DNA from 3 places in the Nocardia sp. NPDC003726 genome. Region 2 is predicted to be linked to each of the others. Evidence: riboswitches for the same ligand, from Rfam matches in the RefSeq annotation. Region 2 holds a riboswitch; each other region holds the start of a gene.
The links. A riboswitch is a leader RNA that binds a small molecule or an ion and turns the genes downstream of it on or off. The one in region 2 is predicted to bind S-adenosylmethionine.
Positions count from the first base shown of each region.

Region 1: another riboswitch for S-adenosylmethionine. It lies ahead of ACWDMM_RS27135 (amino acid ABC transporter permease); the one in region 2 lies ahead of ACWDMM_RS15385 (rhodanese-like domain-containing protein).
Region 3: another riboswitch for S-adenosylmethionine. It lies ahead of ACWDMM_RS26585 (aminotransferase class V-fold PLP-dependent enzyme); the one in region 2 lies ahead of ACWDMM_RS15385 (rhodanese-like domain-containing protein).

Region 1 covers NZ_JBSFNF010000025.1:50,009-55,108, reverse strand. The annotation lists gene ACWDMM_RS27150 (glycosyltransferase) at 1-43, shown strand, start outside; gene ACWDMM_RS27145 (hypothetical protein) at 68-775, opposite strand; gene ACWDMM_RS27140 (hypothetical protein) at 933-1,070, shown strand; SAM riboswitch class I at 1,152-1,245, shown strand; gene ACWDMM_RS27135 (amino acid ABC transporter permease) at 1,272-2,279, shown strand; gene ACWDMM_RS27130 (amino acid ABC transporter ATP-binding protein) at 2,276-3,043, shown strand; gene ACWDMM_RS27125 (ABC transporter substrate-binding protein) at 3,058-4,017, shown strand; gene ACWDMM_RS27120 (ABC transporter substrate-binding protein) at 4,139-5,100, shown strand, end outside.
Region 2 covers NZ_JBSFNF010000010.1:5,197-10,296, reverse strand. The annotation lists gene ACWDMM_RS15395 (serine/threonine-protein kinase) at 1-262, shown strand, start outside; gene ACWDMM_RS15390 (O-succinylhomoserine sulfhydrylase) at 286-1,500, opposite strand; gene ACWDMM_RS15385 (rhodanese-like domain-containing protein) at 1,497-1,913, opposite strand; SAM riboswitch class IV at 1,928-2,044, opposite strand; gene ACWDMM_RS15380 (Rv0361 family membrane protein) at 2,108-2,557, opposite strand; gene ACWDMM_RS15375 (FAD-dependent oxidoreductase) at 2,939-4,402, shown strand; gene ACWDMM_RS15370 (amidohydrolase family protein) at 4,487-5,100, shown strand, end outside.
Region 3 covers NZ_JBSFNF010000024.1:42,323-47,422, reverse strand. The annotation lists gene ACWDMM_RS26585 (aminotransferase class V-fold PLP-dependent enzyme) at 54-1,373, opposite strand; SAM riboswitch class IV at 1,422-1,535, opposite strand; gene ACWDMM_RS26580 (Pls/PosA family non-ribosomal peptide synthetase) at 2,152-5,100, shown strand, end outside.

The sequences.
Region 1 (5,100 bases), on a different contig from region 2:
TCGCCGCGGCACGGCGCGCTGGAAAGGTCGCTCGCTTCCCTGATCGCGCCGAGCCGCGGCCGCAACCTCACGGCACCGGCGTGATTCCGACGGTCGGCAGGAAGACGCAGGACTTGGCGCCGTTCTGCACCGAGCCGAAGACCGCGGCGAGCACGGTTCCCTTGCCGGTGTCCACCGGAACGGCACGCACCCCGCCCATCGGGAGCGACGCGACGAGGAAGTCGCGGATCGCCTGCTCGGCGGCTGGTCGCAGGTCGGCGGGAACGGCCGCGGGGATCATCGAGCGGGCGACCTCGGGCAACGGTCCCATGGCGGCCGTGCCGCCGCGGCCGGTGTTCAGATTGAGCCAGGCCACTTGCATGCCTCCGGTATTCGGACCGTCCGGCCCGAGGCCGTAGGGCACGAAGGTGAACATGGCTTGCCCGGCCTTGACGGCGCTGAGGTCCTGGCCGGGAATCTGGACGGTGTTCTTCGGCCACGGCCCCGGGATGGCGCCTGCCACGGCGGGCGCCAGCCCGGCCGTGGTGTTGTCGAGGCAGAACGCCGACGCGCTGGGGTAGGCGAACGGCTGGATGCCGAGCGCGCGCAGCGCGTCGAGCGCGGCTTGATACGCGCCGAACAGGTCACCGGGAGCGGCGATCGGCACGGAGTCCTCGGCGGATGCGGGGAGCGTTACGTCCGGAGCCGCGAACGCGGCGGCGGGCCCGGCGAACACGAGGGCCATCGAACTGGTCGCGACAGCGGACAACTGGGTCAGACGGCGCAATATGGTCACGAAACCTCCTCATCGGCGGAACGATCGAGGGGGACAGTACTCCGGCAAACGCATTCATCAGCCGGGATTCCACACAGCAATTTCGTGGCGAGTCCTGTTTGCCCGGAACGGACCTCAGCGTCGCACACCGGCGTTCCCCAGCCTCGGTGATACCCGTATGCTGCATCGGACCGGCATCGTCCCGCAGCGCCTGTCCTGCACCGGCGAACTCACCGCGCCCTCGATCGAGCAGCGCACGCCTGGTTACTACAAGGATCCGATGCACGCGCGTGGACAAGGTCTACGCTCACGGTGATTACTTCTCTTGTTCCATGCTTCCCTTGCTGTGCATCATGATTCGGCTCGCCCCTGACAGCCGTTGACAGGGGGTCGGCGCCAACCATCCAGAGCGACCGAGAGACCTGGCTCGTCGACGTCGCAGCAACCCCCCGGTCACCGGGTGCGGGTGCTTCCGCCGGGACCGATGGAGGACCGAAGTGATCATCGAGGACCCGTCATGAGCGCGTCCACCGCGCCGGACGCCGCCCCCGAGGCCGCCGCGCCGAGCGCACCGGACCCGACCGGCACGTCCGCCCCCACCGCGAGCGCCGCGACGCCCACCGTGGCGAAGACCCGGCATCCCTGGCGCTGGGTGGTCAGTGCCGTCGCCCTGATCGTGCTCGCCCAGTTCGTGCACGGCCTGGCCACCAATCCCGGCTGGGACTGGCCGACGTTCGCGCGGTACATCACGGCGAAGTCGGTGCTGTCGGCGCTGCGGGTCACCCTGGAGCTGACCGCATGGGGCACGGCGCTGGGCTTTCTGCTCGGCACCGCCCTCGCGATCGCCCGGCTGTCGAACAACCCGGTGCTGCGGGTGCTCTCGTGGGTCTACATCTGGGCGTTCCGCTCGATCCCGCTGATCGTGCAGTTGCTGTTCTGGTTCAACATCGCCTACCTGTACCAGACCCTTTCGGTCGGCATCCCGTTCGGGCCCGCGCTGTTCACCTTCGAGGTGAACGGGGTGATCAGCGGTTTCACCGCCGCCGTTATCGGCTTGGCGCTGCATCAGGCGGCCTATTCGGCGGAGATCATCCGGGCCGGGTTCATCGCGGTGGACGCGGGTCAGCTGGAAGCCGCGGCGGCGCTCGGGATTCCGCGGCTGCGGCAGTTCCGCACGGTGGTCATGCCGCAGGCGATGCGCTCGATCCTGCCGAACGCGACCAACGAGGTGATCAGCCTGTTCAAGGGCACCTCGATCGTGTCGGTCATGGCGATCGCCGAACTGTTCTACCAGGTCCAGGTGATCTACGGGCGCAACGGCCGGGTGGTGCCGCTGCTGATGGTCGCGACCGTCTGGTACATCGTGCTCACCACCGTGCTGTCGGTGGCGCAGTACTACATCGAACGCCACTACGCCAAGGGCGCGCACCGCACGCCGCCGCCGACGCCGCTGCGACGCGCGTGGCGGAAGCTGCGCGAGGTCGCCGAGGCCGGTCCCGCCGCACCGCGCGGAGCGACCCGATGAGCGCCGCACCCGCCGTGCAGGTCCGCGGCCTGCGGAAGTCCTTCGGCTCGCACGAGGTGCTGCGCGGCATCGATCTCACCGTGCGCTCCGGCGAGGTGGTGGCCGTGATCGGCCCGTCCGGGTCCGGCAAGTCCACCCTGCTGCGCGTGGTCAACCATCTGGAGACGCTGGACGCGGGCACCGTGCACATCGACGGCGAGCTGATCGGATACCGGCTGCGCCGCGATCGCCTGCACGCCCTGCCCGACCACGCGGTGCGCAAGCAGCGCTCCCGGATCGGCTTCGTCTTCCAGCAGTTCAATCTGTTCCCGCACCTGACCGTGCTCGACAACGTCACGCTGGCGCCGCTGTCGGCGCAGCGGCGCGACCGGACCGAGGTGGAGCGCGAGGCGCGCCTGCTGCTGGACCGGGTCGGCATCGGACACCTGGCCGACGCGTATCCGCGCAGGCTGTCGGGCGGGCAGCAGCAGCGAGTGGCGATCGCCCGCGCGCTGGCGCTGCGCCCGCGCGTGATCCTGTTCGACGAGCCGACCTCCGCGCTCGACCCGGAACTGGTCGGCGAGGTGCTCGACGTGATCCGCGATCTGGCGCACGGCGGCACCGCGCTGGTGATCGTCACCCACGAGATCGGTTTCGCCCGTGAGGTCGCCGACACCGTGGTGTTCCTCGACGAGGGCGTCATCGTCGAGCAGGGCCCGCCCTCGGCCGTCCTCGACCATCCCGAACACCCGCGCACCCGCGCGTTCCTTTCCCGAGTCCGTTGACGAACAGGTTTCCGATGAAGTTCTCCGCCCTGGTCACCGTCGCCGCCACCACGGTCGCGCTGCTGGCCACCGGCTGCACCGAACCCGAGGCGGACAACGCCGCGCAGCCCGCCGGTTCGATCACCTTCGACCTCTCCCCCGCCCAATCCGGCCGGATCAGGGTGGCCAAGGTCGACGCCATCGCCGCCGAGGTGCCGAAGGCGATCCGCGACCGCGGCACGCTGGTGGTGACCGGCGCGGCCGGCGCGGCGCCGCCGCTGCGGTTCTACGCCACCGACGACAAGACGGTGGTCGGCTCGGAAGTCGACTTCGCCTCGCTGATCGCCGACATCCTCGGCCTGAAACTCGACGCGCGGGTGGCCGATTGGTCGCAGAACTTCGTGCGGGTGGACTCCGGGGAGGTGGACGCGTTCATCTCCAACGTCACCGTGACCGAGGAACGCAAGGAGAAGTACGACTTCGCGACCTACCGCAAGGACAACGTCGCGCTGGAGGTGCCGATCCAGAGCAAGCTCGACTACAAGGACCGCACGAGCCTGGCGGGCAAGCGGATCGGCGTCGGCAGCGGCACCAACCAGGAACAGCTGCTGGTCAAGTGGAACGAGCAGAACCGGGCCGAGGGACTGGCGCCGATCGACATCGCCTACTTCCAGCAGGTCACCGACTACTACCTGGCGCTGGCCTCGCAGCGGCTGGACGGCTACCTCGGACCGAACCCGACGGCGATCTACCACGCGGCCACCGCGAAACAGACCAGGATCGTCGGCACCTTCTCCGGTGCGGGCGAGGCGCTGCAAGGCGAGATCGCGGTGCTCACCAAGAAGGACAACGGGCTGATCACCGCCGTGCAGCACGCACTGGCCTACGCCATCGAGCACGGCGCCTATCAGCAGGTGATCGACCGCTGGGGCCTGCAGAGCGAGACGGTCACCGAATCGCGGATCAACCCGCCCGGCCTGCCGAAGAAGCGATGAGCCGATGGCGCGTCGCGCCCGAATGGCGCCGCCGCGTTCCCAGCAGGCCGTCGGCGACCGCCGACACCGACCCCGACCCCGACGAGAAACTCGTCCGTCCCGAAGTATCTGGAGTTGCCCCGTGATCCGAACCCGTCACCGAATCGTCGCGCTGGCCGGCGCGCTCGCCACGGCCACCACCGTGGCCGCCTGCGGCAGTGATTCGGCCGCGCCCGGCGGCGACGCGGGCCCGCCCCAGCCGGGCGGCACGCTGCGCTACGGCCTGTCGCAGGCGCCGACCTGCTCGGATCCCGCCCAGGCAGGCACCAATCAGACGCTGTATGTCGCCCGGCAGATCGTGGATTCGCTGACCGACCAGGACCCGGCCACCGGCGAGCTGAAGCCGTGGCTGGCGCACAGCTGGGAGTCCAGCCCCGACGCGAAGGTCTTCACCTTCCATCTCGTCGACGGCGTCACCTTCAGCGACGGCACGCCGCTCACCGCGGAATCGGTGCGCAACACCTTCGATTCGGTCGTGAAGCTCGGCTCGGGCAAGGCGCCGCTGGGCAGCAGCTACCTCACCGGCTACGTCGGCACCGCGGTCGTGGACCGGCTCACCGCCCGGGTCGAGTTCAGCAAGCCCAACGCGCCGTTCCTGCAGGCGTCCTCGACCGCCGCGCTCGGCATCCTCGCCGACGTGACCACCGCCAAGCCCGCCGAGCAGCGCTGCCTCGGCGACAACGTCGGCAGCGGGCCGTTCACCTACGCGGCCTACCGCCAGGACGCCGCGGTGACCCTGGCCAAACGAACCGGCTACCACTGGGGTTCGACGGTGTTCGCCCATCGCGGCGAGGCTTACCTGGACAAGATCGAGTTCACCGTGGTGCCCGAATCCGGTGTCCGCACCGGCAGTCTCGCCTCCGGGCAGCTGGACGCGATCAGCGACGCGCTGCCGCAGGACGCGGCGCAGATCGAGGCGGCGGGCGGACGGGTGCTCAGCACCGCCAATCCGGGTGTGCCGTTCGGCTTGCAGCTCAACGTCACCCGGGGGCCGCTGCGCGATCCGGCGGTGCGCACCGCCCTGCTGCCCGCCATCGATCGCAA
Region 2 (5,100 bases):
GACTTGGTCCATCCCGGAGCAACGACTGGTCACCACCGGCGGGCGTTCGCTCCCGCCGGACGCGGCGGGCACCGCCGAGCTGAATCCGCCCGGCGACTTCGCGCGCATCGCTCCCGGCCGCGCCGGTACTTTCCGCCTAGCCTTCGACCTGCCCGGCAAGAACAAGAACGGCAAGAAGAACGACAAGAAGGACGAGGCCCCGAGCCATCTGGTCCTGCACGGCGATCCGTCGTCACCCGGCGTAACCGTGCCGATCCGCTGACCGCTCGGGCCACGGCTTCCCGGTCAGGCCAATGCTTGGTCGAGATCTTGGAGCAGGTCCTCCACGTCTTCCAAGCCCACCGAGATGCGCACGACGCCGTCGGTCAGGCCGATGGTGGCCCTGCCTTCGGGGCCCATGGCGCGGTGTGTGGTGGTCGCCGGGTGGGTGATCAGCGACTTCGCGTCACCGAGGTTGTTGGAGATGTCGACGACGCGCAACCGGTTGAGGACTTCGAACGCGCGCTTCTTTGCCTCGTTCTCGGGAGCGTTCAACTCGAAGGTGACCACGGTGCCGCCCCCGCTCATCTGGCCGGCGGCCAGTGCGTACTGCGGATGCGATTCCAGGAACGGGTACCGCACCCAGCTGACGGCCGGGTTGCTCTCCAGGAAGCGGGCGATGCGCAGGGCGGACTCCGTCGAATGGCGCACCCGCAGCGGCATCGTCTCCAAGCCTTTGAGCAGCGTCCACGCGTTGAACGGGCTCAGCGCGGGACCGGTGTGGCGCATCAGCGTTTTCACCGGCCCGTCGATGTAGTCCCGAGCCCCGAGTATCGCGCCGCCGAGCACGCGGCCCTGGCCGTCGATGTGCTTGGTGCCCGAGTAGACCACCACGTCGGCGCCGAGCTCGAAGCCGCGTTGCAGCAGCGGGGTGGCGAACACGTTGTCCAGCACGACCTTCGCGCCCGCCGCATGCGCCAGCTCGGTCACCCGCCGCACGTCGACCAGCGTCTGCATCGGGTTGGCCGGCGTCTCGAAGAAGACCGCCTGCGTGGGCACCGACAGCGCCTGCTCCCACTGGTCGAGGTCCTCGCCGTCGACGAAGACGGTCTCAACGCCCCAGCGCGGCAGGATCTCGTTGCACACCACGAAGCACGAGCCGAACAGGCTGCGCGCGGCGACCAGCCGGTCACCGGCGCCCAGCAGCGCGCCGAGCGCGGTGAACACCGCGGACATGCCGCTCGCGGTCGCGAAGCACGCCTCGGCGCCGTCGAGCAGGCGCATCCGCTCCTCGAACATGGCCACCGTCGGGTTGCCGTAGCGGGAGTAGACGAAGTGCTCGACCTCGCCGGTGAACGCGGCCTCGGCCGCCTCGGCGCTCTCGTAGACGAAGCCGGAGGTCAGGTAGAGCGCCTCCGCGGTCTCCTCGAAACCGGAGCGCCGCAGGCCGCCGCGCACGCCGAGCGTCGCGGGGCCGACGCCGTCGGGCAGCGGCTTGTCGAACGCGCCGCCGGTGATCACGACTGCCGCCACGGCAGTCCGAGAGCACGCCAGCCGGAGCCGCCGCGATGCCCGAATTCGTCGAGCGGGCCCTCGAAGCCCTCGAGCACGTTGTAGGAGGTGCGGTAACCCGCGGAGGTGGCGGCGATCGCCGCGCCCACCGAACGCTGACCGGAGCGACAGAGGAAGACCACCGGAGCCTCCGGGTCATGGCCGTCGAGCGCCTGCTTCAACTGCTCGACGAACGCCTCGTTGCGCGCGCCCGTCGAGTCGACCCACTCGATCAGCACGGTCGGCCGCTCGATCGAACTGGTGTCGGGGACGCCCACGAACTTCCATTCCGCTTCCGTCCGCACGTCCACCAAGACGGCTTCCGGATTGTTCTGCAACAGCTCCCATGCCTGCTGCGGGGTGATGTCACCGGCATAACTCATGTGCACCTCCTGTGAATCCGCACTTGCCGCGCCCGGGACCGAGGCGCCGCCAGGTCGTCACCCGGAGCACCCCACCGCGGAGGAGGGTTGCCGACCAGCAATGCCGGGGCTTGACACTGGTTCTCATGACCTTCGACTGAGATTGCACCGACCCGGGTCACCGTGTCAAACGGTGGCGCACCCTGCGCGAACGCTCAGGTGCACACCAGCCACTTGTCACCGGATCTGGTGAGATTCCAGGTCGTCGTCTTCTCCTGCCCGTCCACCTTCGTGGTGACGGTCGCCTTGCCCCGGTCGCCGTCCACCATGGGCGAGTCGATTTTCGTGATCTCGACCGGCTTTCCGGCGCCGTCCTGGCCCGCCAGCGGTGAGTGGGTCGCGTCGAAGCCCTGGCACGCGGTGCCGGGCGGCGGCACGGCGTCGCTGCGGTTGGAGCCGTCGACGAAGTTGCGGACGGCCGCCGCGATGCGGTCGGCCTCTGTGACATTTTTCTCAGCGGGCGAGAGCACACCGCCGAGCACGATCGCGATCAGCACGATCGCCGCGACCACCGCTGCGGCGACGAACGGGACCACCGAGCGTTTGTCGGTCTGGTCGACGCGGATGATCTCGTCCTCGTCCGCGGCGGGATGCTGTTCGGTCATGAGTCGATGATCCCTGGTCGGCGGCGGTATCGAGCGCTCGCCCCCCCGGCTGCGGACCAGGCGCGACGCCGATCCGAAGCGAGGGGCGGCGATAGACCGGGCTCGAGCGGGTAGACGACGATCATGACCGTGGATGGCATCCGCCGGGTTCACGCACCGACGCGGGGCGGCATCGGCCATCCCGATAGAATCGCGGGACGGCGGCCTGCTGTCATAGCGAATCGGCAGCTCCACGCCGCGGCGAACGGAGCACCGTGCAGCCACGAGCCGGCAACGCCGGCGTCCGCACCGGACGGGTGCGACCGAGCCGGTGCGTCAACTTAGCCTAAGCTAAGCCCAGACGTCATTAATTGTTTCGACCATAAAGGTGCGCGTAAAGAGATGACCGAACAGAGTGCAGTAGAGGATGGCGGTGTCCGCGAGCCCTCCGTGGTGACGCAGGCTTCCTCCTCCGGGCCTGACGCGCACACCGCGAGGACCCGCCCGCTCCGCATCGCGATCGTGGGCGCCGGACCGGCCGGGATCTACGCCGCCGACGCATTGATGAAGTCCGACGCCGAGGTGTCGATCGACCTCTACGAGCGCATGCCCGCGCCGTTCGGCCTGATCCGCTACGGCGTCGCGCCCGACCACCCCAGGATCAAGGGCATCATCACCGCCCTGCACAAGGTCCTCGACAAGCCGCAGGTGCGCCTGCTCGGCAACATCGACTACGGCACCGACATCACCCTCGACGACCTGCGCGCCTTCTACGACGCGGTGATCTTCTCCACCGGAGCCAACGCCGACCGTGCCCTGCCCATCCCCGGCATCGACCTCGACGGCTCCTACGGCGCCGCCGACTTCGTCTCCTGGTACGACGGCCACCCCGACGTGCCGCGCACCTGGCCGTTGGACGCGGAGAAGGTCGCCGTTCTCGGCGTCGGCAACGTCGCCCTCGACGTCGCCCGCGTGCTGGCCAAGACCGGCGACGAGCTGCTGCCGACGGAGATCCCGCCGAACGTCTACAAGGGCCTCAAGGCCAACAAGGCCGTCGAGGTGCACGTCTTCGGCCGCCGCGGCCCGGCGCAGGCCAAGTTCACCCCGCTGGAGCTGCGCGAACTCGACCACTCGCCCACCATCGAAGTCATCGTCGACCCCGAGGACATCGACTACGACGAGGGCTCCGAGGCCGCGCGGCGGCACTCCAAGCAGGTCGACATGGTGGCCAACACGCTCGAGCAGTGGGCCATCCGCGACGCGGGCGACCGGCCGCACAAGCTGTTCCTGCACTTCTTCGAGTCCCCCGCCGAAATCCTCGGTGAGAACGGCAAGGTCGTCGGCCTGCGCACCGAGCGCACCCAGCTCGACGGCACCGGCAACGTCAAGGGCACCGGCGTGTTCAAGGACTGGGACGTGCAGGCGGTCTATCGCGCCGTCGGCTACCTGTCGCAGAACCTGACCAACCTGCCGTTCGACGATCAGGCCGGCACCGTGCCGAACGAAGCCGGTCGCGTGCTCGTCGACGAGAACGCCGACGGCGCCGCGCGCTACATGCCCGCCACCTACGTCACCGGCTGGATCAAGCGCGGCCCGGTCGGCCTGATCGGCCACACCAAGGGCGACGCCAACGAGACTATCGCCTGCCTGCTGGACGACGCTCCCCGCTTCACCCCGGCCGAGCGGCCCGAGCCGGAGGCCGTCATCGAGTTCCTCGAGGGCAAGGGCATCCCGTTCACCACGTGGGCCGGTTGGTACCGCCTCGACGCGCACGAACGCTCCCTCGGCGAACCGGAGGGCCGCGAGCGCGTCAAGGTCGTCGAGCGCGAGGACATGCTGCGCGCCAGCGAACCGCACAAGGTCTGATCACCCACCGAGTGACCGCTCCGCCGCCGTCGCGACACCCCAGCTCTGGCAGCGGAAAATCCGACCCTGAGGCATTCTGTACAAGTGTTCGATGCCCACCTGCACATTTTCGACCCGCGGTTTCCGCTGGCCGAGAACGAGGGCTACCTGCCCGACCCGTTCACCATCGCCGATTACCGCAAGCGCATGGCGCGCTACGACATCAGCGGCGGCGCCGTGGTCAGCGGGTCGTTCCAGGGCACGGACCAGACCTACCTGAAGGCCGCCCTCGCCGAACTGGGCGAGGGCTGGGTCGGCGTCACCCGGCTCGATCTGGACGCCACCGACGAGGAGATCCTGGAACTGGACCGGATCGGGGTGCGCGCGCTGCGGTTCAACCTCAAGCGCGCGGCCACCGACATCACCGGCATGACGTTGCAGGCGCTGCGCGCCTACGACCTGGCCGGCTGGCATGTCGAGGTCTACATCGACGGCACGATGCTGGCCTCGCTGCAACCGGTCATCTCCAAGCTGCCCGCGCTGTCGGTCGACCATCTGGGCATGTCCGCCGAAGGGGTGCCCTTCCTGCTGGATCTGGTCGACCGCGGAGCCAAGGTGAAGGCGACCGGTTTCGGCCGGGTCGCGATGAATGTCGCCGACACGCTGCGCCGGGTGCACGCGGTGAATCCGGAAGCCCTCATGTTCGGCACCGATCTGCC
Region 3 (5,100 bases), on a different contig from region 2:
AACGTGTGGCAGCTGAAGCGCCCTTTTCGACGAAACGACGGACAAGCGCGGCTTCAGCCGACGAGGCAGGGGGCCGCGCCGGTGGGGGCGGTCGAGCTGAACGGGCGGGTTTCCGGGGTGGGGTTCCACACGCCGTTCTCGGCGGTGTAGTTCCAGGCAGGGCCGGTTTCGACCAAGGTGGCGATCGCATCGATCAGACGGTCCACATCGGTCGAAGTGGTGCCGAGGCCGATGCTGGCGCGCAGCGCGCCGTCCAAGCCGAGCCTGGTGAGCAGCGGGTGGGCGCAGAAGCGTCCGTCGCGTACGCCGATACCGTGTTCGGCGGAGAGATACGCGGCGACCTGGCCGGGGACGAAATCGTCCAGGGTGAAGGCGACGATGCCGACGGAGTCGGGACTGTCGGCCCAGATGCGCAACAGCTGGACGCCGGGAATGGCGGCCAAGCCGTCGCGGAGACGGTCGGCGAGCCGGTGTTCATGCGCGGCAAGGGTTTCGGCTTCGATGGCACAGAGCGCGTCACAGGCGGCGGCCAGCGCGGCGGCGCCGAGCACGTTCGGCGAGCCGGCTTCGTGCCGCTGCGGAGCGGGCGCCCACTCGGCCGCGTCGGCGCTCACCTCGCGCACCGCGCCGCCGCCCGCGAGGTAGGGCCGGGCCGCGTCGAGCCAATCCCGCCTGCCCACCAGCACACCCGCGCCGAACGGCGCGTAGAGCTTGTGCCCGGAGAAAGCCACGTAGTCTATCCCGCGGGCGCGCAGGCTGATTCGCCGATGCGGAGCCAACTGCGCCGCGTCCACCAGGATCCGGGCGCCGCACTGATGCGCGACGGTGGCCAGCCGCTCCAGCGGCAGCACCTCCCCGGTCACGTTCGACGCGCCGGTCACCGCGAGCAATGCGGCGGGCCTGCTGCACAGTTCGGCCACCAGCCTGCCGATGGTCTCCTCGACCGTGTCGGCCGCCCGCACGACGCGCCTGCCCCGCCTGGTCCAGGGCAGGAAATTGGCGTGGTGCTCGATGTCGAGCACCACCGTGTCGCCGGGGACGCAGGACGCGAGCAGGTTCAGCGAATCGGTGGTGTTGCGGGTGAACACCACCACCTGGTCGTCGGCGGCGTCGAGGAACCGGGCGACCGACCCGCGGGCGGCCTCGTAGCACTCGGTGGAGATCCGCGAGGCGTAGCCTGCGCCGCGGTGCACGCTCGCGTAGTACGGCAGCAGTTGCTGCACCCGGTCGGTGACCTGGGTCAAGGCCGGCGCGCTCGCCGCGTAGTCGAAGTTGGCGTAGGTGGCCGTCCCGCCTTGCACGAGCGGCACACGCAGTTCGTCGCCGGAGACCCGGGCGAGAGCGGCACAGGTGTTGTCGACAGTCGTAGTCATCACGTGAAATCCCGTCGGCTCAGGGACCCGCAATCGAATGATTCGTCGAGTCCGCGCTTGCCGCGCCCGGTCGGGCGGCGGCCGGGTCGTCACCCGGAGCACCCCACCGCGGAGGAGGGTTGCCGGCCAGCAAGCCGGGGCTTCGCGCTGGCACTCATGACCTGACCCGAGGGTGGCAGAAGCGCCCCGGCGCTGTCAACCACGCTCGACCCCGAGTCCTCACGAGCACCGCGTGGAGATAACCACCGCACGCGAGCCATTACAAGCACCCCCACGACAACACGCGAGCCGTGTCCGCCTCGGGTTTCCGCACGTCGCTCGGCAACTGACGCAGGCCACCGGCGGCAGCATCCCGAGGCGGTTCGCTCAGCGGTTACCGGCAAGCCTGGAGCGGGCCGGCGCGAGTCGAATGCGAATGCCGTTCCGCACCGGCCGCGCCCCTCCTCGGCCCGGCCGGAGCCGAGCATAGGCCCTTGGTGTTCATCGCGGCCTCCGCTTTCGATGAGCGGAATCACATCCCCGAAACAGCGATCTTCCGGCGAACCGCACGGCGTCCCGCCGACCAGCGATTGCCGCGCCGCGACGGCGAATGTCGATCCCACCTGCAACAACGGGCACCGCGCCGGTCGGTCCGTCGTCGGGTCAGGTGAACAACGGACGACGACAAGCCCGGGTACCGTGGACGATTGGCCAGCGCGGCGTTTGCCCTTTGGTAACCCAGCTATGACACAAACAACGCGAAAGTGTGGGCAAGTCGATGGGAGGTGCGCGGAGCACCATGCTCGAGACAGACGTCGACGCGCGGGCGCGCCCGCTGTCACGCGGCGACCGCGCGCCGGAGGCCAGGACGCTGGTCGACATCCTGACCGCGACGGCGCTCGCTCATCCCGAGGCCCCTGCCATCGATGACGGCCAGGTGGTGCTGTCCTACCTGGAGCTGGTCGTCGAGATCGAGAAGACCATGGCCCGTCTCGCCACCGCGGGTGTGCGGCCGGGCGACCGGGTCGGCGTGCGCATCCCGTCGGGCACACGCGAGCTCTACGTGACCATTCTCGCCGTCCTGTACTCCGGCGCCGCCTACGTGCCGGTCGACGCCGACGATCCCGACGAGCGCGCCCAGCTGGTATTCGGCGAGGCGCAGGTCACCGCGATCGTGACCGCGGACGGCATCGAGACCACGGCCGCGGGCATCCGCGCGGCGGAGCGGGAGCGCCCGGAAACCTGGTCGACGCTGCCCGCTCCCGGAGACGACGCCTGGATCATCTTCACCTCCGGCTCCACCGGAACGCCGAAAGGCGTTGCCGTCACCCACCGCAACGCGGCCGCCTTCGTCGACGCGGAAGCCGAGTTGTTCCTCCAGGACGCCCCGATCGGTCCCGGCGACCGCGTGCTCGCCGGTCTGTCGGTCGCCTTCGACGCGTCCTGCGAGGAGATGTGGCTGGCCTGGCGCAACGGAGCCTGCCTGGTGCCCGCGCCGCGCGAGCTGGTGCGCACCGGCGCCGATCTCGGCCCCTGGCTGGTGCGGCGGCGGATCACCGTCGTCTCGACCGTGCCCACGCTGGCGGCGACCTGGCCGGTCGAGGCGCTGGAGGCGGTGCGCCTGCTCATCTTCGGCGGTGAGGCCGTCCCGCCGGAACTGGCCGAGCGGCTCGCCGGCAACGGCGACGCGACGCGCGAGGTGTGGAACACCTACGGCCCCACCGAAGCCACCGTCGTCGCGTGCGCCGCGCGCTTGGACGGCCGATGGCCGATCCGAATCGGATTGCCGCTCAACGGCTGGGACCTGGTCGTCGTGGACGCGGCGGGTAACCCGGTGGCCGAGGGGGAATCCGGCGAATTGGTGATCGGCGGCGTCGGACTCGCCCGCTACCTGGACCCGGTCAAGGACGCCGAGAAGTACGCCCCACTGCCGTCCGTCGGCTGGGAGCGCGCGTACCGCAGCGGCGACCTGGTGCGCAACGACAGCGCCGGTCTGGTCTTCCTCGGCCGCGCCGACGATCAGATCAAGCTGGGTGGGCGGCGCATCGAGCTCGGCGAGATCGACAACGCTCTGCAGCACCTGCCCGGCGTCACCGGCGCCGCGGCGGCCATCCGGACCACCAAAGCGGGCAACAAACTTCTGGTCGGCTATCTGACCGGGCCGGGACCGGATTTCGATGCCAAGGCCGCGCGCGCCGTCCTCGCCGGCCGGCTTCCGGCGCCGCTGGTACCCCGGCTCGCCGTGGTCGCGGAGTTGCCCACCCGCACCTCCGGCAAAGTCGACCGCGACGCGCTGCCATGGCCGCTGCCCAACGCCGCCGATGACGACGACGACAACGAGCTGACCGGCACGGCCCTGTGGATCGCGGGGCTCTGGGATGCCATCCTCGGCGCCGAGGTCGGCGATCTCGACGCGGATTTCTTCGACCTGGGCGGTGGCTCGCTCGCGGCGGCGCAGTTGGTCACCGCACTGCGCGAACGGTATCCGCAGATCGCCGTCGCCGATGTCTACGATCACCCCCGCCTCGGCGCGCTCGCCGAACTGCTGGAGCAGACCACGCCCGCCGTGGCCGTCGCCGACCGGACGGTGCGGCCGACGCCGTGGCTCGCGCAAGCCGCGCAGGTGCTCGCCACCATTCCGCTCACCACGCTCACCGGACTGCAGTGGTTCACCTGGCTGGCGATCGTCGGCAATATCGCGGCCTGGTCCGGCTCGCTGCCGTGGCTGCCTCGGCTGTCCTGGTGGTGGACGCTGGTCGCGTTCCTGCTGTTCATCTCGCCGCTCGGCCGCATGGCGATCTGCGTGGCGGGCGCGCGGCTGTTGCTGCGCGGGGTCCGGCCGGGGCGCTATCCGCGCGGCGGTTCGGTGCATCTGCGGTTGTGGGCGGCCGTGCGGCTGTCCGAGGCCAGCGGCGCGGAGAGCCTGTCCGGCGCCCCGTGGATGGTGCCGTTCGCCCGCGCGCTCGGCGCGAAGATCGGCAAGGGCGTCGATCTGCACAGCCTCCCGCCGGTGACAGGGATGCTCGAACTCGGCGACGGCTGCAGCGTCGAGCCGGAGGTCGATCTGTCCGGCTACTGGATCGACGGCGACGTGGTGCATCTCGGCCCGATCGTCGTCGGCCCCGGCGCGGTGGTCGGTTCCCGTTCGATCCTCTTGCCCGGCACGAAGATCGGCAGGAACGCCGAGGTGGCGCCCGGCTCCGCGGTGGCGGGCAAGGTGAAGGCGGAACAGGAGTGGGCCGGTTCGCCCGCGGTGAAGGTGGGCAAGGCGCAGCACCGCTGGCCCGCGCACACGCCCGCTCGGGCCCGGCGCTGGGTCGGCGTGTTCGGCATCACGTCGATGGCGTTGGCCGCCATGCCGATTCTCGGCATCGGAGCCGGTGGCGCGATCCTCGCCTGGTTCGTTCGCGACACCCGCACGCTCGCGGACGGTGTCGCGCGTGGGTTCGCCGTCCTGCCCCTCGCGACCCTGCTGAGCCTGGGGGTCTACGCCGCGGCGACCGTCGTCGCGGTCCGGCTGCTGAGCATCGGCCTGACCGAGGGCTACCACCCGGTGCGCAGCCGGGTCGGCTGGCAGGCATGGGCCACCGAGCGCCTGCTCGATTCCGCGCGCACCTTCCTGTTCCCGCTGTACGCCAGCCTGCTCACCCCGGTGTGGCTGCGTTTGCTCGGCGCGAAGGTCGGCAAGAGCGTCGAGGCGTCCACGGTGCTGCTGCTGCCGAAGTTCACCACCGTCGCGGACGGCGCG